Regions from separate parts of the Nocardioides humi genome, predicted to be linked through region 1. Evidence: riboswitches for the same ligand, from Rfam matches in the RefSeq annotation. Region 1 holds a riboswitch; each other region holds the start of a gene.

Region 1 (6,533 bases):
GGCCATGTCGGCGAACCAGGCGTCCAGCCGGGCGCGGTCCCGCTCGGCGACCTCGGTGAAGCTCAGCCCGTCCCACTCGCCGAACTCCATCTCGGCGAAGGCGGCCTCCTCCTCGACAGGCAGCCCGAGGGCGCCCGCCACGATGTCGGCCGTCTCCCGGGTACGCCGGACGGGCGAGGCCACGACGACGTCGACGCTCTCCTTCAGCTCGGTGAGCCATGCGGCGACCTCGGCGGCCTGTGCGCGTCCCTCCTCGGACAGCGCGGGGTTGTCGCCGCCGAGCCCGCCGGAGAACCGGCGGCCGGTGGTGTGCGGCGTGACGCCGTGGCGCACCAGCACGATCGTGGTCGGCTGGCCGGGCCCGGTCGCCGGCGAGGACGCCTCCTCGGCCGCGGACTCGGGCTCGTCGGGGATCCCGTCGCCGGGGACGCTGACCCCGACGCGCGTCCCGTCGAGCGCCTCGTTGGCGAGCCGGTCCGCGTGGGCGTTCTCGGCGCGCGGCACCCAGGTGTAGGTCGTGCCGTCGGGGGCCAGCGCGCCGGCCTCGGCGGCGAGCGCGCGCATGTCGGCGTGCTTGATCTTCCAGCGCCCGGACATCTGCTCGACGACGAGCTTCGAGTCCATCCGCACCTCGATCTGCGCACCGGGGGCGTGGTCGAGGGCGAGCTTGAGGCCGGCGACCAGTCCGGAGTACTCCGCCACGTTGTTGGTCGCGATGCCGAGCGTGCGGGCGTCCTCCGCGAGCACGGCTCCGGTCGCGGCATCGCGCAGCACGGCGCCGTACGCCGCGGGGCCGGGGTTGCCGCGCGAGCCGCCGTCGGCCTCGACGACGACCCGGTCCGGCGCAGGGCTCACAGGCCGCTCTCGGGCGTGCGGACCAGGATCCGCTGGCACTCCTCGTGCCGGAGCACCGTCTCGGCCGGGGTGGCGCGGATCGCCGCGAGCTCGCCGGCGTCGAGGGTGAGCTGGCAGCCGCCGCACTGGCGGGCGCGCAAGGCGCCGACGCCGACGCCGCCCTTGCTGGCGCGGAGCTTCTCGTAGAGGGCGAGGAGGTCGTCGGGGATCTCCGCGACGACCGCGGCGCGGTCGCCGGAGACCGCGCCGATCTCGGTGTCGAGCGCGGCGACCTTCTCGTCGCGGGCGGTGGTCAGCGCGCCGAGCCGGGCGTCGAGGTCCTCGAGGGCGGAGGTCAGCTCGGTGAGCGCGGACTGCGCCTCCTCGAGCTGCTCCATCACCTCGAGCTCCTCGTCCTCCAGCGTGGAGATCCGCCGCTCCAGGGACTCCAGCTCGTGCTGCATCCGCTCGAGGGCCTTGGGGTCGGCGATGGCGCCGGAGTCCATCCGGTCCCGGTCGCGGGCACGACGCGCCTTGACCTGCTCCACGTCGGCGTCGGCCTTGGCCTGCGCGGCGGTGAGGTCGTCGACGACGATGCGCTGGTCGCGCAGCCGGCCGTCGACGTCGACGCGCTTGCCGAGCAGGTCCTTGATCTCGGCGGCCTCGGCCGGGTGGGCGCGCTGATGGCGCAGCTGGTCGACCTGCGCATCGAGGGCCTGCAGGTCGAGCAGGCGGAGCTGGGCGGCGGGATCGGCGTTCACGGGTGCATCCTCACAGGCGCATTGTCCAAGGATCGGTGACGACCGCGCTCACCCGGGTCTCGACGGCGTCGCCGAGAACCTCGTGCAGCCGCTGGGCGAGCACGGGCAGCCAGGTCCACTCGGCCGCCCAGTGGGCGACGTCGACCAGCGCCGGGCCGCCCTTCTCGAGGAACTCCGCGGCCGGGTGGTGGCGCAGGTCGCTGGTGACGTAGACGTCGGCGTCGGAGCCGGCCAGCCGGTCGAGCAGGAAGTCGCCGGCGCCGCCGCAGACCGCGACCCGCTTGACCGCGCGGTCCGGGTCGCCGGCGACCCGGACGCCGTGGTGGGTCGGGGGCAGCGCCGCGGCCACCGACTCGGCGAAGCCGGCGAGCGTGGTCGGCTCGACCGTCCCGACGCGGCCGGTCCCGGTCGTGGTGAGCCCGGGGTCGGCGAGCTCGACGACGTCGTACGCCGGCTCCTCGTAGGGATGGGCGGCGAGCATCGCGCGGACCACGGCCGCCCGGCGCCAGCGCGGCAGCACGACCTCGATCCGGACCTCCTCGACGGTCTCCAGGGACCCGACGGTGCCGATCATCGGCGAGGCCCCGTCGAGGGGGCGGAACCGGCCCTCGCCCGGCGCGCTGGTGAAGGAGGCGAAGTCGTAGTCGCCGATCCGGCCCGCGCCGGCCTCGGCGACGGCGGCCCGGACCGGCGCGGCCGCGTCCGCGGGGACGAAGACGGTCAGCTTGTCGAACGGCTCGGTGGCCGCCGGGACGATCGGCGCGAGGTCGGTCAGCCCGAGCGCCAGCGCGAACGCCTCCGACACCCCGCCGGCGGCCTGGTCGGCGTTGGTGTGGGCGGTGAGCAGCCCGCAGCCGGCCTTCGCCAGCGTGTGCAGGGTGCGGCCCTTGGGGGTGGTCGCGGCGAAGCCGTGCACCGCCTTGAGGAAGAGCGGGTGGTGGACGAGCAGCAGGTCGGCCTTACAGTCGGCCGCCTCCGCCGCCACCTCCGGGGTGGGGTCCACCGCCAGGAGCACCTTCTTCACCTGTTGGCCCGGGTCGCCGTACACGAGGCCGACAGCGTCCCAGCTGTCGGCGGTCGCGGGCGGGTACCAGCCGTGGACCAGGTCGACGACGTCCTCGAGGGTGGGCATGGCGGTCAGGCTACCGATGAGGCCCGAGCGCCGCGGTTGCTATGGTGCCGGTGCCAGTCGACGGGAACCCGGTGAGAGTCCGGGACTGACGCGCAGCGGTGTGGGTGACGGCCGGAGCACGAGGTCACTGGGCCCCTCCAGGGGGTCTGGGAAGGCGCTCCGAGCCGGGTGAGCCCGAGTCCGAAGACCTGCTGGCCCTTGCGGCAATCCGTCGTGAGGTCGATGAGGGGCGATCGCGAGAAGCCCCGGCCTCGAAGGACCCACCATGGCTCGCAGCCGCCCGGACCGGTGCCCCGGCATCGTGCGTCCCTGGCCGGCCGACGACGGTGGGCTGGTGCGGATCCGGGTGCCGGGCGGCCGGCTCCCGCTCGCCGCGCTGACGGCGCTGGCCGCGGTCGCCGAGGAGTACGGCGACGGCCGGGTCCGGGTGACGGGACGCGCCAACCTGCAGGTCAGGGCGATGCCGCTGTCCGGCGACGGGCGGCTCGCGGAAGACGCCCTCGCCGCGCTGGAGGCGACCGGGCTGCTGCCCTCCCGCACCCACGACCGGGTCCGCAACATCCTGGCTTCGCCGCAGACCGGCCTGGCCGGCGGCCAGGCCGACCTGCGGCCCGTCGTCGCGGCGCTCGACGCGCTGCTCCTCGGCGACGAGCTGCTGGCCGGGCTGCCCGGCCGGTTCCTGTTCACCCTCGACGACGGCCGCGGCGACCTCGCCGACCGCCACAAGGACCTCGGGCTCGTCGCGCTCGACGCACGGACCGCCCAGCTCGTCGTCGGCGAGGGGTACGGCGCGGTGCTCGCTCTCGACGAGGCCGCCGCGCGCCTGGCCGGGCTCGCCCGAGCCTTCCTGGCCGCGCGCGGCACCGGGCCGGGCGCCGCCTGGCACGTCCCCGAGCTGGCCACGCCGCTCACGGCTCCCGTCACCCCCGTGCCGGGCGCCGCCATCACGTCCGGGCCGCTTCCCTTCGGCCCGGTCCCCGGCGGCGAGCACGTGCCGGTCGGCGACGACGGCCTCGACGCCGCGACCATCGCCACGTGGTCGGCCCCCACTGTGATCGCGACGCCCTGGCACGGCGTACTGGTGCCCTCCGAGGAGACCCATGGCTGACCCGACCGCTCCCCCGCGCCGGTACGACTACATCGCCGACGGGCCGGCGATCTACGTCGACTCGTTCGCGACGATCCGCCGCGAGTCGGACCTGTCCCGGGTGCCGGCCGAGGCAGAGAAAGTCGCTGTCCGGATGATCCACGGCAGCGGCCAGACCGACCTGGTCGAGGACCTGGTGATCCACCCGCGGCTGGTCCCGGCCGCCCGTGGCGCGCTGGCCGCCGGCGCGCCGATCCTGTGCGACGCCCGGATGGTCGCCATGGGCATCACCGCCGGCCGGCTGCCCGCCGACAACCCGGTGCACTGCTTCCTCACCGACGCGCGGGTGCCGGCGCTGGCGAGCGCGTGGTCGACGACGCGGACAGCCGCCGCGGTCTCGCTGTGGGAGCCGCTGCTCGACGGCGCGGTCGTCGCGATCGGCAACGCCCCCACCGCGCTCTTCCACCTGCTCGAGACGATCCTCGACGGCGGGCCCCGGCCGGCCGCGATCGTCGGCTGCCCGGTCGGGTTCATCGGCGCGGCCGAGTCGAAGGACGCCCTGGCGTCGTTCGCCGACGACCACGGCATCGACATCCCGTTCGTCACCGTCCGCGGCCGCCGGGGCGGCTCCGCGATGGCGTCGTCGGCGGTCAACGCGCTGGCGCAGGAGGAGGAGTGACGGTGGCCGGGCGCTTCCACGTCGTCGGGATCGGCCCCGGCGACCCCGAGCTGATCACCCGCAAGGCGGAGCGGCTGATCGGCGCCGCCGCCGTCGTCGCCTTCCACGCCGGCGTCCGCAAGGAGTCGCACGCCCGCCGGATCGCCGCCCACCTGATCCCGGCCGGCGCGGTCGAGGAGGAGCTGCGCTACCCGGTCACCACCGGCACGACCGACCACCCCGGCGGGTACGTCGGCGCGCTGGCCGACTTCTACGACGACTGCGAGGCCCGGCTCGCCGCGCACCTCGACGCCGGCCGCGACGTCGTACTCCTGGCCGAGGGCGACCCGCTGTTCTACGGCTCCTCGATGTACCTCGTCGACCGCTTCCGCGACCGCTTCGCCGTCGACGTGGTGCCCGGCGTGCCCGCCTTCGCCGCCGCGACCGCGACCGTCCCGGCGCCGCTGGTGCGGCAGACCGACGTACTGACGGTGCTGCCGGGCACCCTCCCGGAGCCGGAGCTCGCCCGGCGTCTCGCCGACACCGACGGCGCGGTGATCATGAAGCTCGGCCGGACCTTCCCCGCCGTGCGGTCGGCGCTCGCGTCCGCCGGCCGCCTGGAGGGGGCGCTGTACGTCGAGCGCGCGTCCCAGCCGGAGGAGCGCTGGCTGCCCGTGGCGGAGGTGGACGCCGACGCGGTGCCGTACTTCTCGCTGATCGTGGTGCCCGGCGACACCGCCCGGCCCGCCTCGGCGGACCGGATGCGGGCGGTCACTACGCGCGTCGATTGGGCAGAAACTGCACGTTCGGAGCCGGAATTGTTGCGGTTTGGGACCAAACCGCAACCCTCGGAGCTGCTGGTGATCGGCCTCGGACCGGGCCCTGACGGCTGGCTGACCCCGGAGGCGACGGCGGCGCTGGCCGAGGTCGAGCACGTGGTCGGCTACGCGCCGTACGTCAACCGGGTGCCGCAGCGCGCCGGCCTGACCCGGCACGCGTCGGGCAACACCGTCGAGATGGACCGGGCCCGACTCGCGCTCGACCTGGCGCTGCGCGGCGAGCGGGTGGCGGTCGTCTCCGGCGGCGACGCCGGGGTGTTCGGCATGGCCGCGGCGGTCTTCGAGGCCGCCGCCGACCCGGAGCACCCTGAGCACGCGACCGTGCCGGTGCGGGTGCTGCCGGGGGTGAGCGCGGTGCAGGCGGTGGCCGCCCGCGCGGGCGCGCCGATCGGCGCGGACTTCGCGGTCGTCAGCCTCTCCGACCGGCTCAAGCCGTGGCCGGTCGTCGAGAAGCGCCTGCGCGCGATCGCGGAGGCCGACCTGGTGCTGGCGGTCTACAACCCGGCCTCCCGCTCGCGGCGCGAGCAGGTCGTGGAGCTGCAGAAGATCCTGCTGGAGCACCGCTCCCCCGACACCGTGGTCGTCGTCGGCCGCGACGTCGGCCGGGCCGAGGAGTCGCTCGTCGTGACCACGCTCGGCGCGCTCGACACCGACAGCATCGACATGAAGTGCCTGCTCATCGTCGGCGCCTCGTCGACCCGGGTGGAGCCCGATGGCACGGTCTGGACGCCGCGATGGGTGGAGTGAGCGTCACCGTCGTCGGCATCGGCGCCGACGGCCACCTGCCGCCCGCCTCGGCCGCGCTGGTCGCCGAGGCGGAGGTGCTGCTCGGCGGCGAGCGCCACCTCGCGCTCCTCCCGGACGTCGCCGGCCAGGTCCGGGCGCCCTGGCCGCGCCCGATGTCCTCGCTCCCCACCTTGCTCGGCGAGCACGAGGGCCGTCGCGTCGTCGCCCTGGCGTCCGGCGACCCCTCGTGTCCGGGATCGGTACGACGCTGATCCGGCTCCTCGGCCCCGACGCGGTGACCGTCGTCCCCGCGGTGTCGTCCGTGGCGCTGGCCCGCGCCCGGATGGGCTGGCCGGCCGAGGAGACGACGGTGGTCTCACTCGTGGGTCGCGACCCGGACGCCGTGCGCCGGGAGCTGGCGCACGGCCGTCGGCTGCTGGTGCTGTCCTCCGACGAGACCACGCCCGCGAGCGTGGCCGCGCTGCTGGCCGACGCC
Region 2 (6,533 bases), 250 kb from region 1:
ACGGGCGCCGGTGCCGCGGCGACCGCCCCGAAGCCACGCTTCGCCGGAGCCGCCGCACCGAACCCGCGGCGCGGCGCACCGCCACCGCCGGCGGGCGCGACCTGCTCGGCCTTGTTGACCTTCACCGTCGACTGCTCGGCGGTGTGCCGCGGCATCATGTGCAGGTAGTACGTCGTCTTGACGCCCAGCCGCCACGCCTCGGTGTAGAGGTCGACCATGGTGGTCACCGACCGGTCGGCGAGGTAGATGTTGCGGCTGATCGCCTGGTCGATCCACTTCTGCGCCCGCGCGGCCACCTCGAGGTAGGCACGGCCCGGGAGCTGGAAGGAGGTCTGGTAGATCTCGACCAGCTCGGCCGGCACGCCCTCCACCTTGGACAGGTCGCCCTGGTGGCGCAGCAGGTCCTCGCGGACGTCCTCCCAGATGCCCGCCGCGCGCAGGTCCTCGACCAGGTTGCGGTTGACCTCGAGGAACTTGCCCGAGCTGGTGGCCCGGCTGAAGATCTGGCTGAACTGCGGGTCCAGCCCGGGCGTCGTGCCGGCGACCAGGCCGATGGACGCGGTGGGCGCGATGGCGAGCAGGGTGGAGTTGCGGATGCCGCCGGCGACCTTGGCGCGCAGGGCGTCCCAGTCGAGCCGGGTACGACGGTCGACGGTCACCTCGGTGCCGCGGTCGGCGGCGAGCCGGTCGAGGGTGTCGACCGGCACCATCCCGCGCGACCAGCCGGAGCCCTCGCAGTTCGGGTACGCGCCGCGCTCGCGGGCCAGGTCGGCCGAGGCGTCGATGGCGTGCCAGGAGACGAACTCCATGATCTCGTCGATCAGGTCGTAGGACTCCGGCGAGGCGTAGCTCCAGCCGAAGCGCTCGACGATGTCGGTGAAGCCCATGACGCCCAGGCCCAGCGCGCGGTTCTCGGAGTTGGAGTGCTCGGACTCCGGCACCGAGCTGATCGTGATGTCGATCAGGTTGTCGAGCTGGCGCACGGCCGAGCGGGTCGACGCCGCGAGCCGGTCCCAGTCGACCTTCGCCCCCTCTCCACCAGCACTGCGGCGGCGGCCGGTGACGTGGCGGGAGAGGTTGATCGACGCCAGGTTGCAGACGGCCACGTTGTCGCGGTCCTGCGGGAGCGTGATCTCGGTGCACAGGTTCGACAGGTGGATGGTGCCGGTGTTGTCGTTGAGGGCACGGGTGTTGATCGTGTCCTTCCACGTCAGCCACGGGTGCGAGGTCGACTGCAGGGTCGTGAGGATCGCCTTGAACTGCTCGCGCGCGCCGATCCTCTTGTGCCGGAGCTTCCCCGCCTCGGCCATCGCGACGTACTCGGCGTACCGCTCGCTGAACGCGCGCCCGGTGAGCTCGACCAGGTCGGGGACCTCGGCCGGGTCGAAGAGGTACCACTGGTCGTCGCGCTCGACGCGCTTCATGAACTCGTCGCTGATCCAGACCGCCGTGTTGGCGGTGCGGGTACGACGGTAGGGGTCGCCGGAGTTCTGGCGCAGGTCGAGGAACGCCGGGAAGTCGAGGTGCCAGTTCTCCATGTAGAAGCACAGCGCGCCGAACTTCTTGCCGCCGCGGCTGACCGCGCGCAGCGTGGAGTCGATGGTGTGCATGAACGGGATCGGCCCGGTGGAGCTGGTGTTGTTGGACCGGATCGGCGAGCCCTCGGAGCGTAGCTTGGTGACCGACAGGCCGATGCCGCCGGTGCCCTTGGTCAGCCACATGACGTCGCGCACCGACTTGGCGATGTGCTCGATGTCGTCCTCCATCTGCATCACGAAGCAGTTGGAGAGCTGGGCGTACGACGTGCCGGCGTTGACCAGCGTCGAGCCGGCCGCGAGGTACTCCAGGCGCGACATCCGGTCGTAGAAGCCGAGCGCCGCCGAGGTCGGGTCCTCCTCGTTGAGCGAGAGGCCCATCGCCACGCGCATCCAGAAGAACTGCGGCATCTCCATCGGCCGGCCCTCGGGCGCGGCGATCATGTAGCGGGTGCGCATGGTCTGCACGCCGACGTAGCGCAGCAGGTCGTCGCGGTCGGGGTCGAGCGCCGCACCCAGCCGCTGCAGGTCGAACTGCTCGGTCAGGCGGGTGTCCAGCAGCCCGAGCTCGACGCCGCGCACGACGTACGCGACGAAGGCCTCGGCATGGAACGCGTAGACCTCGTCGCGGGTGACGCCCTCGCCGAAGATCGCCTTGTAGAAGCTCTTGACGAGCAGCCGCGCCGCGATCGTGTCGTACGCCGGGTCGTCCTTGACGTTCTGCAGCGCGACCTGCACGACGGCCTCGTCGAGCTGCTCGCTGGTGATGCCGTCGAACAGCGTGATCTCCAGCTCGGACCGCAGCTGGGTCGCCCGCGCGACCTCGTCGTCCAGGCCGGCGGCGGCCTCCTCGATCGACCGGGCGATCTCGTAGCCGTCGTACGGCGCCCTGGTGCCGTCCCGCTTGATGACGGTGATGCTCATGCTGGTCCACCCCTCGTGAATCGCTTCGGCTGTCCGCTTCCGCGGTCTCGAGGAGGGTGAGGGGAGGGCGCGACGCCACGTCGCCTGCCGGTGATCCCCTGACCTTCCCACGAGGTCGCGGACCTCCACCGATGTCGGCGGAGCACTGGCAGGTCTTCAGACTCGTGGGCGGGTGCCCGAGGATCAGGCACGGTCCTACTGTCCGTCGCTTCCCAGGTCCCTGATCGGGGGTCCCAGTGCTTCCTGTCGTTCCAGGAGACGGAGGTCGTTCCCACTCACCGCTGCGGGGCAGTCCCGGACTCTCACCGGGTTCCCTCTTGCGACGACCCGCCTGGATGACGGGCCGAACCAGCTGCGTCGACCACTATATACGGGGAATCACAACGATGTAAGACCCCAGATCTAGTGGCGTGTCTCCGCGACGGCGAGGGCCAGCCGTGCCAGCGGATCCGACAGGATGTCGCGGATCAGGTCGGGATCGACCCGGAAGTACTCATGGACGACCACGTTCCGCAGACCCGCGATCGACGGCCACGGAACGGACGGGTGGGCATCCTTGAATTCGTGCGGCAGCGCCTTGACCGCCTCGCCGATCACTGCCAGGTTCCTGAGCACGGCGTCGTACGCCATCGATCCGAGCTCCGGCGAGTCGAGGTGCTCGCGGTAGGCCAGGCAGCGCTCGATCGCCACCCGGATGTCGTCGAGACGCTCGTCGTCAGAGCGGCTCACACCGCCACCGCGTCGGCCAGCGCCGTCGCCGACACCTCGCGTCGAAGCAGGTCCGCAGCGACGACGTCCACCCGCACGCCGAGAAGCTCCGACAGCTCCTCACCCAGACCGGCCACCCGCAGGAGCTCGTTGCCTCCTGCGGGCAGGAGGTCGACGAGCAGGTCGAGGTCGCTGTCCTCGCGGGCCTCGCCGCGCGCGACGGACCCGAACAGGCGAGCGTTGGTGGCGCCGTACCTGTCGAGGATCTCCGCGACCTGACCACTCCGCTCCGCCAGCGCGGCACGCAGCCGCAGCGTGGCGGGAGTCGGCGTGCTCATGGCTCAAGCCTAACGAGTCGGGCCGTCTACAGGCCCGCGTGCCGGTTGACGTCCTTGTAGAGCAGGTAGCGGAACACCCCGGGCCCGCCGGCATAGCAGGCCTGCGGGCAGAAGGCACGCAGCCACATGAAGTCGCCGGCCTCGACCTCCACCCAGTCCTGGTTGAGCAGGTAGACGGCCTTGCCCTCGAGCACGTAGAGGCCGTGCTCCATGACGTGCGTCTCGGGGAAGGGGATGGCGCCGCCGGGACGGAAGGTCACGATGTTGACGTGCATGTCGTGGCGCAGGTCCGCGATGTCGACGAAGCGGGTCGTGGACCAGGACCCGTCGGTGTCGGGCATCGCGACCGGGTCGACGTCCTGCTCGCGCGTGACGAACGCAGGAGGCACGTCGAGTCCGGGCGCGGGCGCGTAGGCCTTGCGGATCCAGTGGAAGGTGGCGTTCGCGCCCGAGGCGTTGTGCAGGGTCCAGGACGCGCCGGGCGGGAGGAAGGCGTACGACCCGGGCGCGAGCTCGTGGGTCGTGCCGTCGAGGGTCAGTCGCGGCGCGCCGTCGACGACGAACAGCACCGCCTCCGCGGCCGGGTCGGACTCGGGTGCGTCCGACCCGCCGCCGGGCGCGACCTCGACGACGTACTGGCTGAAGGTCTCGGCGAAGCCGGACAGCGGCCGGGCGAGCACCCACATCCGCATCCCCGACCAGCCGGGGAGGTAGGACGCGGTGATGTCGCTCAGCGTCCGCCGCGGGATCACGGCGTAGGCGTCGGTGAACCGCGCGCGGTCGGTGGTCAGCGCCGTCTGGGGCGGCAGGCCGCCCCGGGGCACGTAGTAGGTCATCGCCTTCCCCTCTCCAGCAGTCGTCCCCGTGGGGCGTCGTCGTCGACGGTCGCGCCGCGCAGCCAGGTCTCGCGGACGACGCCGAGCAGGCGGCGGCCGGCGTAGGCCGAGACCGGGTTGCGGTGCCGCAGCCGGGCGACGTCGACGGTGAACGAATCGTCCGGCGCGAACCGGACCAGGTCGGCGTCCGCGCCGACGGCGATCCGGCCCTTGTGGGCGAGCCCGCACCGCTCGGCGGGCGCGCTCGCCATCCAGCCGACGACCTCGGCCAGCGTCCGGCCGCGCCCGCGGGCGCCGGTCCACACCGCGGGCAGGCCCAGCTGGACGGACGCGATCCCGCCCCACGCCGCGCCGAAGTCGCCGGCGCCGCGCTGCTTGAGCTCGGCCGTGCACGGCGAGTGGTCGGAGACGACGAAGTCGATGTCGCCGGCGTCCAGTGCCGCCCAGAGCGCCTCCCGGTTGTCGGCCTCGCGGATCGGCGGGCAGCACTTGAGCTCGGTCGCGCCGTCGCCGATGTGCTCGGCGTCGAAGGTCAGGTAGTGGGGGCAGGTCTCGACGCTCACGTCCACGCCCTCGGCGCGGGCGGCGCGCAGCAGGGGGACGGCGCCCGCGCTGCTCAGGTGGACGATGTGCGCCCGGCCGCCGCTGGTCCGCGCCCGGTCGACGACCAGCCCGATCGCGGTCTCCTCGGCCGCGCGCGGGCGCGACGCCAGGAAGCCGGCGTACCGGACGCCGTCGAGCGCGCCGTCGTCGATCAGCGAGCCGTCCTCGGCGTGCACGATCATCAGCGCCCCGAGCCGCGCCGTCTCCTCCAGGGCGAGGGCGAACGCGCCGGGGTCGAGATGACCGAACTCCTCGACCCCCGAGTCGAGCAGGAAGCACTTGAACCCGAACACACCCGCCCGGTGCAGGGACTCGAGATCGCCGAGGTTGCCGGGCACCGCGCCGCCCCAGAAGCCGACGTCGACCCGCACCTGGCCGCGTGCCGCCTCCTGCTTGACCCGCAGGTGCTCGACGGTCGTGGTGGGCGGGACGGAGTTGAGCGGCATGTCGAGGATCGTGGTGACGCCCCCGGCCGCGGCGGCCGCGGTGGCGCTGGCGAAGCCCTCCCACTCCGTGCGGCCGGGCTCGTTGACGTGCACATGGGTGTCGACCAGGCCGGGCAGCAGCACCTCGTCGTCCTCCAGCGTGACGATGCGGGCAGCGGCGGGCGGCTCCGAGAGGCCCGCCACCACGGCGATCCGCCCGTCCGCGACGCCCACCGACACCGCACGCTCCTCGCCGTCCACGATCGCCCGCCGCGCCCGGACGACCAGGTCGAGCTCAGCTGCCACGGTAGGTCGAGTAGCCGTAGGGACTGAGCAGCAGCGGCACGTGGTGGTGCTGGCCGGCGTCGGCGATCGTGAACACCACGACCACCTCGGGATAGAAGCCGGTGGCGTACGACGCCGTGTCGAACCGCAGCACGTAGTCCCCCTCCCCCAGCTCCGGACCGAGGGCCGCCACCCGGCCGTCGGCGTCGGTGACGCCCTCGCCGAGCGGCTCGCCGGCGCGGGTCTCCAGCCGGACCGGTACGCCGGCGGCCGGGCGGCCGGCCGCGGTGTCGAGGACGTGGGTGGACAGGGTGCTCATCTCGGGGTCCCTGCGGAGTTGTTCGGAGGAGCGAAGCGGGGAGAAGAACTTCGTGGGGTGAGTTCACGAGATGAGCTCCTCGAGCCGGAGCAGGGCGATCTGGCGCAGGTTGTCGACGGTCTCGGCGCGCTCGGCCTCGTCGTCGTTGCGCATCCGGCGCTCGAGCTCGCCGAGGATCGCCTCGGCGTCCCGGCCGGCCGCGCGGATCAGGAAGACCCGGCCGAAGCGCTCCTCGTAGGCGGCGTTCCCGGCCGCCAGCCGGGACGCCGTGTCGCCGGCAGCGGGGTCGACGCCGGACTGCTCCCGTCGCGACTGCGCTCCCCCACGCTCGCCGATCCGGGGTGGCTCGCGAGCGCCTGGTCCAGCTCGGTGCCGCTGAGCGAGCGGGCGGCGGCGGCCGCGGCGGACAGCAGCGCCGGGGCGTCGTCGTACGGCATCCCGGCGAGGACGTCGTCGGCCCACCGCGGGACGGCGAGGCAGGCCAGCAGGCCGGCGCGCGTGACCCTCACGCCGGCCATCAGCAGAACCCCGCGACCGCGAGCCAGGCGTCGCCGGCGGGC
Region 3 (6,533 bases), 3.1 Mb from region 1:
GATCACCGGGCCATTCACCCACCGCCGATAGCCGCTCGGCATCAGGGAACGACCCCAACACCAGCGCTCACCCCCTAGCCTCTACCCGTGAAGGAGCACCGACTCGTCGAGCGGGAGACGAGCCTGGCCGCCGCCCGGTCGCGGGTCGCCGGCCTCCGTGCGGGCACCGGCGGCGCCCTCTGCCTGATCGGTCCGGCGGGTGCGGGCAAGACCGCGCTGCTGAGCGCCGTCCTCGAGGACGCGGGGCCGGCCCGGGTGCTGCGGGCCACAGCGGGCGAGCTCGAGGCGCACGCGCCGTACGGCGTCGTGCGACAGCTCTTCGGACGAGCCCTGGCCGGACTGCCCGCCGCCGCGCTGGAGGCAATCGCCCATGGGGCCGCGCGTCCGGCCGTCGACCTGGTGCTGCACCGGCCGAACGCCGCACCGGTCGACCAGTCGGCGATCCTGAACAGCCTGTACTGGCTGCTCGACGGGCTGGCCGCCGACGGGCCGCTCGTGGTGGCGGTGGACGACGCGCATTGGGCCGACGACGCGTCACTGCTGTTCCTGCAGCACCTGCTGGCCCGGCTGGACGACCTGCCGGTGCTCCAGGTGGTGGCCGCCCGGGACGTGCTGCCGGACCGGCGGCGGCCGGCGCTCGCGGCCGTGCTGGCCGACCCACGCGCCGTACGGTTGGATCTGGGTCCCCTCTCCCCGAACGGCATCCGCGCCTGCCTGGCCGACCGATGGGACGCGGAGGCCGACGACGAGGTGATCGCGGCGTGCGTGGACGTGACCGGCGGGAACCCGTTCCTCGTGGTGGCGCTGGGCGACCTTCTCGCCTCGCGCCCCAGTACGACCACCGCCCACGCCGTGCGCAGCCTGGTCCCCGGATCGGTGGTGGACGCCGTGATCCAGCGGCTGAGCGCGCTGCCACCCGCCGAGCAGGCGCTGGCCCGCGCGCTGGCCGCCCTGGAGACCGCTCCGCTCCGGACCGCGGCCGCCCTGGCCGTTCTCGACATCGCGGACGCCGCGGACGCCGCGGACCGGCTGCGCGACGCCGGCCTACTGGCCCCTGAGGGCCCGCTCACCTTCCGGCACGCCCTGCTCCGCAGCGCCGTCAGCACCACGACCGCACCGGCGGCTCGCGACCAACTGCACCGGCGGGCAGCGCTGATCCTCGGCGCCGAGGACCCGCACCGAGCCGCCGGACATCTGCTCGAGGTCGAGGGCACCGGCGACCCCTGGGCGGTCGGGCTGCTGCGCGCGGCCGCCCAGGAGGCGCTCGCCGAGGGCGCTCCCCACGTGGCCGTCGACCTGCTTCGCCGCGCGGTCGCCGAGCCGCCGGCCGCGGCCGACCTGCCTCCGGTCCTGGTGGAGTTGGGCACCGCCGAGCTGCACGCCGCCGACCCCGCCGCAGTCATCACCCTGGAGCGTGCCGGCCGGGACGTCGTGGACCCGGTGCTGCGGGCCGAGTGCGCGCTGGCACTGGCGGCGGCGTACCACGTCGGCGGCTTCTACGAGCGCACCGTGCCGCTGCTGCGGGCCGTCCTCGACGACCTCGGCCCCGAGCACGGCGACCTCCACCTGGTAACCGAGGCGATGCTGATCGCGGCCGCGCTCACCGTGCCGGGCGAGGTCGTGCCGGCCCGAGCCCGGCTCACCGCTCGCGGCGACCTCGCCGGCGACACCCCCGGCGAGCGGCTGCTGCTGATCCAGCAGGCGTCCGTCTCCAATGCCTCCACGGCCCCCATCGCCGAGGCCGGCGAGCTCGCGCGGCGCGCGATCGGCGAGGGGCTGACGCCGGAGCAGGTGGCCAGCCCTTTCGACTGGACGATCGCACGGACCCACCTCGCCTGCTCCGGCGCGTACGACGAGACCGCGCGCCTGTGCGCCCGAGGTCTCGAGCACGCCGCACGCGAAGGCTCCGTCCCGCTGTACGCCGCCGCGGCGGTCACTCGGGGCTGGTCGCATCTGTGGGCGGGCAAGGTCGACGACAGTGCGACCGACTTCGCTGCCGCCCTGGCCCAGGCCGACCTGGTGCCCGGGGGTGAGGCCGTCCGCCTACTCGCCCTGGCGGGCCGGGCCGAGGCCCTGCTCGCACAGGGGCTGCTGGACGAGGCCACCGCAGCGGTCGACAGCGTCCCCGACGAGATCGCGAAGGATCCGGGCAACGCCACCGGGATCCACCTGCTGCGTGCCCGCGGCCTGGTCCGGGCCGCGAGCGGGCAGCACGCGGCCGCGCTCGCCTCGTTGGACGCCTGCGCAGAGCGGCTGGCCGCGCTCGACATGGACTCGCCGACGTGGTGCGACTGGCGTTCGGCGGCGGCGGAGAGCCTCTGGGCACTGGGCCGCGCCGACGAGGCGGTCGAGCTGGCCAGGTTCGCGCTCGCCGCCGCGGAGCAGAAGGCCGCGCCGAGCGTGCTCGGCCAGGCGCTGAGGATCGTCGGCGAGATGACCGCCGCCGACGGGATCGCCGATCTGCGGCGGTCCGTCGCGGTGCTGGCGGCCTCGGAGGCCCGGCTCCAGGAAGCCCGGTCCCGGGTCGCGCTGGGATCGGCGCTGCGTCGCACCGGACAGCGCACCGAGGCCCGCGAGGAGCTGCGCCGAGGCCGCGAGCTCGCCCACCGGCTCAGCGCGCACGCCGTCACCGAGCGGGCCAGCGCGGAGCTGGCGCTCGCCGGCGGGCGGGTCGCCCGTATCGAGGTCACCGGCGTCGCAGCGCTGACCGCTGCCGAGCGGCGGGTGTGCGAGCTCGCGGCGGCCGGATTGCGCAATCGCGACATCGCCCAGCGGCTGTTCGTGACCACCAAGACCGTCGAGGTGCACCTCTCACGCGCCTACCGCAAGCTCGGCGTCGGCCGCGGCGGGCTCGCAGCGCTGCTCGATGGCTGATCCCCGCGACTCCTAGAATCCGGGACATGGCCGCCCACGACACCCGGATGCTGCTGCTGGGTGCCGTGGCGCTGTTCGAGCCGATCAACGGCTACCAGATCCGCCGCGAGCTGATGTCGTGGAGCGTCGACGACTGGGCCAACCTCAACCCCGGCTCGATCTACAACGGGCTGGCCACGCTGACCCGGCAGGGCTTCCTGGTGCGCCACGACCTCGAGGACGGAGGCCGCGAGGTGGCCGTCTACGAGGTGACCGACGCGGGCCGCGCCGAGCTGGAGCGGCTGGTCACGGCGGGGCTGGAGGAGGTCGGCGTCGCCGACCGGAAGGGCTTCAGCGCCGCCTTCGGCCTGCTGCCGCTGGTCCCGCCCGACCAGGCCCTGCGCTCACTGGTACGACGCCGGGTCGCCCTCGAGGAGCTGGTGGCCCGCCTCGCCACGCCGGCCGCTCCGGCCGAGGCACCGCCGCACGCGCTGCGCGGCGTGGTGATGTGGCTGGACCTGGCCGTGGCCGAGCTGGCCTGGCTGCGCGAGACGATCGAGCTGATGCGGGCCGGCGGCCTCCGGCTCGACACCACCACGTGGACCCCGCCCGCCGACGACCCCGGCTGGCAGATGAACGCGGACCGCGAGCGCTACCGCGCCCTGCTGGACCGCTGAGACCGCTGAGGGCGGGGCGACCGGGCCGACCGGGCGCTGCTACGCTCCGCGTGCCAGTCAAGCCACCCGGTGGCCAGGGAATCCGGTGTGACTCCGGAGCTGACGCGCAGCGGTGTGGGTGACGGGCGGAGCAGGCATCAGCCAGCCACTGGACCCCGGTCTGGGAAGGCGCCCCGCCCGATCGATCCCGAGCCCGAAGACCTGCTGGCTTCCGTGGACCGACCGGCCCGCGTGAACCCGATGGACAGGCCCCGCGACCCGGGCCTGCGGATGACGACGGCGAGTCCCCCATGCCCCATCCCACCCTGTTCCGCCCTGCTGCCCTCCTGAGCGGCGTCCTGCTGCTCGGGGCGCTGACCGCCTGCGGCTCCGACGACACCGCCGGCAGCGACCGCCCGTCCACCGGCTCCCCGGCGGAGGGCGCGGCGTACCCCGTCGAGGTCGCCAACTGCGAGGTCGACGTGACCGTGGAGAAGCCCGTGGAGCGGGCGATCGCGGTCAACCAGCCCGCCCTGGAGCTGCTCCTCGCCCTCGGCCTCGGCGACCGGATGGCCGGGTACGCCATCAGCGACGACAGCGTGCTCCCCCAGCTGGAGGCCGAGCGCGCGAAGGTCGAGCCCTTCAGCACCGAGTTCCCCTCGTTCGAGACCGTGCTCGACCGCGAGCCCGACCTCGTCTACACGACCTTCGACTACACCTTCACCGACGAGGGCATCGCCGACCGCGACCGGTTCACCGAGCTCGGCGTGCCGACGTACCAGTCTCCGAGCGAGTGCACCGGCCAGGACGCGCACCAGCAGGATGCGCTAGAGCTGCAGGACCAGTACGACGAGATCGAGGAGGTCGCGCGCCTGTTCGGCGTCCCCGAGAGGGGCGCGGAGCTGATCGCGGACCTGCAGCAGCGCACCGCCGCCGCCAAGCCCGCCTCCGGCGCCGAGGACGTCACCCTCGCCTGGTGGTACGCCGCCACGAAGACGCCGTACATCGCCGGCTGCTGCGGCGCGCCCGGCCTGATGACCCGTGCCGTCGGCGCCGCCAACGCGTTCGAGGACTCCGACCAGTACTGGCCGGAGATCGGCTGGGAGAGCCTCCTCGACCGCGACCCGACGGTGCTCGTGCTCGCCGACCTGGGCCGCGGCGGCGACGGGGACAGCGCGCAGGACAAGATCGCCTTCCTCGAGTCCGACCCGGTCGCCAGCCAGCTCACGGCGGTCAGGGAGAAGCGCTACATCGTCCTCGACGGCACCACCATGGACCCCTCGATCCGCAACGTCGACGGCATCGAGGAGCTCGCCGCCGGGCTGCGCGAGCTGGGGCTGGCGTCGTGAGCGAGCCCGGCCTGCTCGAGCGCTGGGACCGCCAGCAGGCGGCGTACATCGCTGACCGCGAGGGCCGCTTCACGGCCATGCTCGACGTGCTCGACCTGCAGTCCGGTGGCGCGCCGGCGCTCGTGGTCGACCTGGCCTGCGGCCCGGGCTCGCTGTCGTTCCGCGTGTTGGAGCGGTTCCCGCGGGCCCGGGTCGTCGGCGTCGACCACGACCCGGCGCTGCTCGCCCTGGCGCGCGAGGCCGGCGAGCGGTACGACGGCCGCGCGGTCTTCCTCGACGAGGACCTGACCGCGCCCGGCTGGGTCGATCGGATCCGCGAGCGGATCGGCGAGCAGCTCGGCGACCTGCCCGTGGCCGGCGTGGTCTCCACGACCGCGCTGCACTGGCTGACGCCGGCCCAGCTGGTCGACGCCTACCGCGCCGCGCGGAGCCTGCTCGCCGACGCGGGGGTGTTCCTCGACGGCGACCACTTCCGCTACGACCACCGGCAGCCGCGGCTGCGGGCCTGGGCGGCCGAGCACGACCGGCGTACCCAGGACGCGGCGTTCGCGCAGGGCGCCGAGCCGTGGGACACGTGGTGGTCGGAGCTGGCCGCCCGGCCCGGGTACGCCGAGCTGGCGGCCGAGCGCGACCGGCGCTTCGCCGACCGGCCGGCCCCCGAGGCGACCGGCGTGGGCTTCCGACTCGGCGCGCTGGCCCAGGCCGGATTCGCCGAGCACGGCACGGTCTGGCAGCTCTTCGACGACTTCGTCGTCTACGGGGTCGCTTGACCTCCCGCCTGCGGCTGGCGACGGCCGTCGTCGTCGGCACCGCGCTGGTGCTGCTCTCGGTGGCGACCGCGATCACGATCGGGCCGGCCGACCTCTCGGTGGGCGACGTGGTCGCCGTCGTCCGCGAGCACCTGGGCGGTCCGCCGGCGGACCTGTCGAGCCTGCGCGCGGCGATCGTGTGGGAGCTGCGCCTGCCGCGCAGCATCCTCGCCGCCGCCTGCGGCGCGGGGCTGGCCGTGTGCGGCGCGGTGCTGCAGTCGCTGCTGCGCAACCCGCTCGCCGACCCGTTCGTGCTCGGCATCTCCTCGGGTGCGTCGACCGGCGCGGTGATGGTGGCGGTGCTCGGCATCGGCGCCGGCACCCTCGGCCTGACCGGCGGCGCGTTCGTCGGCGCGCTGGTGTCCTTCGCGCTCGTCGTCCTCCTCGCCTGGGCGGCCGGGTCCGGGCCCGACAAGCTGATCCTGGCCGGGGTGGCCGGCACCCAGCTCTTCGCGGCGCTGACGTCCTTCATCGTGCTGACCTCCGCCGATCCCGAGCAGACCCGCGGGGTGCTGGTGTGGCTGCTCGGCTCGCTGGGTGGGGCCCGGTGGTCGGACGCCCTCCTGGTCAGCGTCGTCGTGGCGGCGGGGACCCTGGTCTGCGTCGTGCTGGCCCGCTCGCTCGACGCGTTCGCGTTCGGGACCGACGCCGCCGGCACGCTGGGCGTCCCGGTCGGCCGGACCCGGGCGGTCCTCCTGGTCACCACGGCCGCGATCACCGCCGTCGCGGTCGCGGCCGCCGGCGCGATCGGGTTCGTCGGGCTGGTGCTGCCGCACGCCGCGCGCGCCGTGGTGGGTCCGCGGCACCGCGCCCTGGTGCCGGTCACCGCACTCGCCGGCGCCGTCTTCCTGGTGTGGGCCGACACG

Evidence for each region. Region 1 has a riboswitch for cobalamin ahead of FIV44_RS26970 (nitrite reductase). Riboswitches for the same ligand answer to the same signal wherever they lie in the genome.
Region 2: linked by a shared signal. The riboswitch ahead of FIV44_RS25740 (ribonucleoside-diphosphate reductase subunit alpha) and the one ahead of FIV44_RS26970 (nitrite reductase) in region 1 are both predicted to bind cobalamin.
Region 3: linked by a shared signal. The riboswitch ahead of FIV44_RS12390 (ABC transporter substrate-binding protein) and the one ahead of FIV44_RS26970 (nitrite reductase) in region 1 are both predicted to bind cobalamin.

The regions. Positions count from the first base shown of each region.
Region 1 covers NZ_CP041146.1:5,584,276-5,590,808, reverse strand. Annotated here, with positions in the region: gene FIV44_RS26985 (bifunctional RNase H/acid phosphatase) at 1-855, opposite strand, end outside; gene FIV44_RS26980 (zinc ribbon domain-containing protein) at 852-1,595, opposite strand; gene FIV44_RS26975 (Nif3-like dinuclear metal center hexameric protein) at 1,606-2,727, opposite strand; cobalamin riboswitch at 2,765-2,937, shown strand; gene FIV44_RS26970 (nitrite reductase) at 2,993-3,835, shown strand; gene FIV44_RS26965 (precorrin-8X methylmutase) at 3,828-4,493, shown strand; gene cobJ (precorrin-3B C(17)-methyltransferase) at 4,496-6,058, shown strand; gene FIV44_RS32800 (hypothetical protein) at 6,055-6,309, shown strand; gene FIV44_RS32795 (SAM-dependent methyltransferase) at 6,285-6,533, shown strand, end outside.
Region 2 covers NZ_CP041146.1:5,333,028-5,339,560, reverse strand. Annotated here, with positions in the region: gene FIV44_RS25740 (ribonucleoside-diphosphate reductase subunit alpha) at 1-2,459, opposite strand, end outside; cobalamin riboswitch at 2,590-2,828, opposite strand; gene FIV44_RS25735 (HepT-like ribonuclease domain-containing protein) at 2,862-3,188, opposite strand; gene FIV44_RS25730 (nucleotidyltransferase family protein) at 3,185-3,505, opposite strand; gene FIV44_RS25725 (bifunctional allantoicase/(S)-ureidoglycine aminohydrolase) at 3,532-4,341, opposite strand; gene allB (allantoinase AllB) at 4,338-5,675, opposite strand; gene uraH (hydroxyisourate hydrolase) at 5,665-5,973, opposite strand; partial or broken gene FIV44_RS25710 (2-oxo-4-hydroxy-4-carboxy-5-ureidoimidazoline decarboxylase) at 6,037-6,410, opposite strand; gene pucL (factor-independent urate hydroxylase) at 6,491-6,533, opposite strand, start outside.
Region 3 covers NZ_CP041146.1:2,525,871-2,532,403, forward strand. Annotated here, with positions in the region: gene FIV44_RS12380 (ATP-binding protein) at 88-2,874, shown strand; gene FIV44_RS12385 (PadR family transcriptional regulator) at 2,901-3,530, shown strand; cobalamin riboswitch at 3,568-3,753, shown strand; gene FIV44_RS12390 (ABC transporter substrate-binding protein) at 3,821-4,858, shown strand; gene FIV44_RS12395 (class I SAM-dependent methyltransferase) at 4,855-5,628, shown strand; gene FIV44_RS12400 (FecCD family ABC transporter permease) at 5,625-6,533, shown strand, end outside.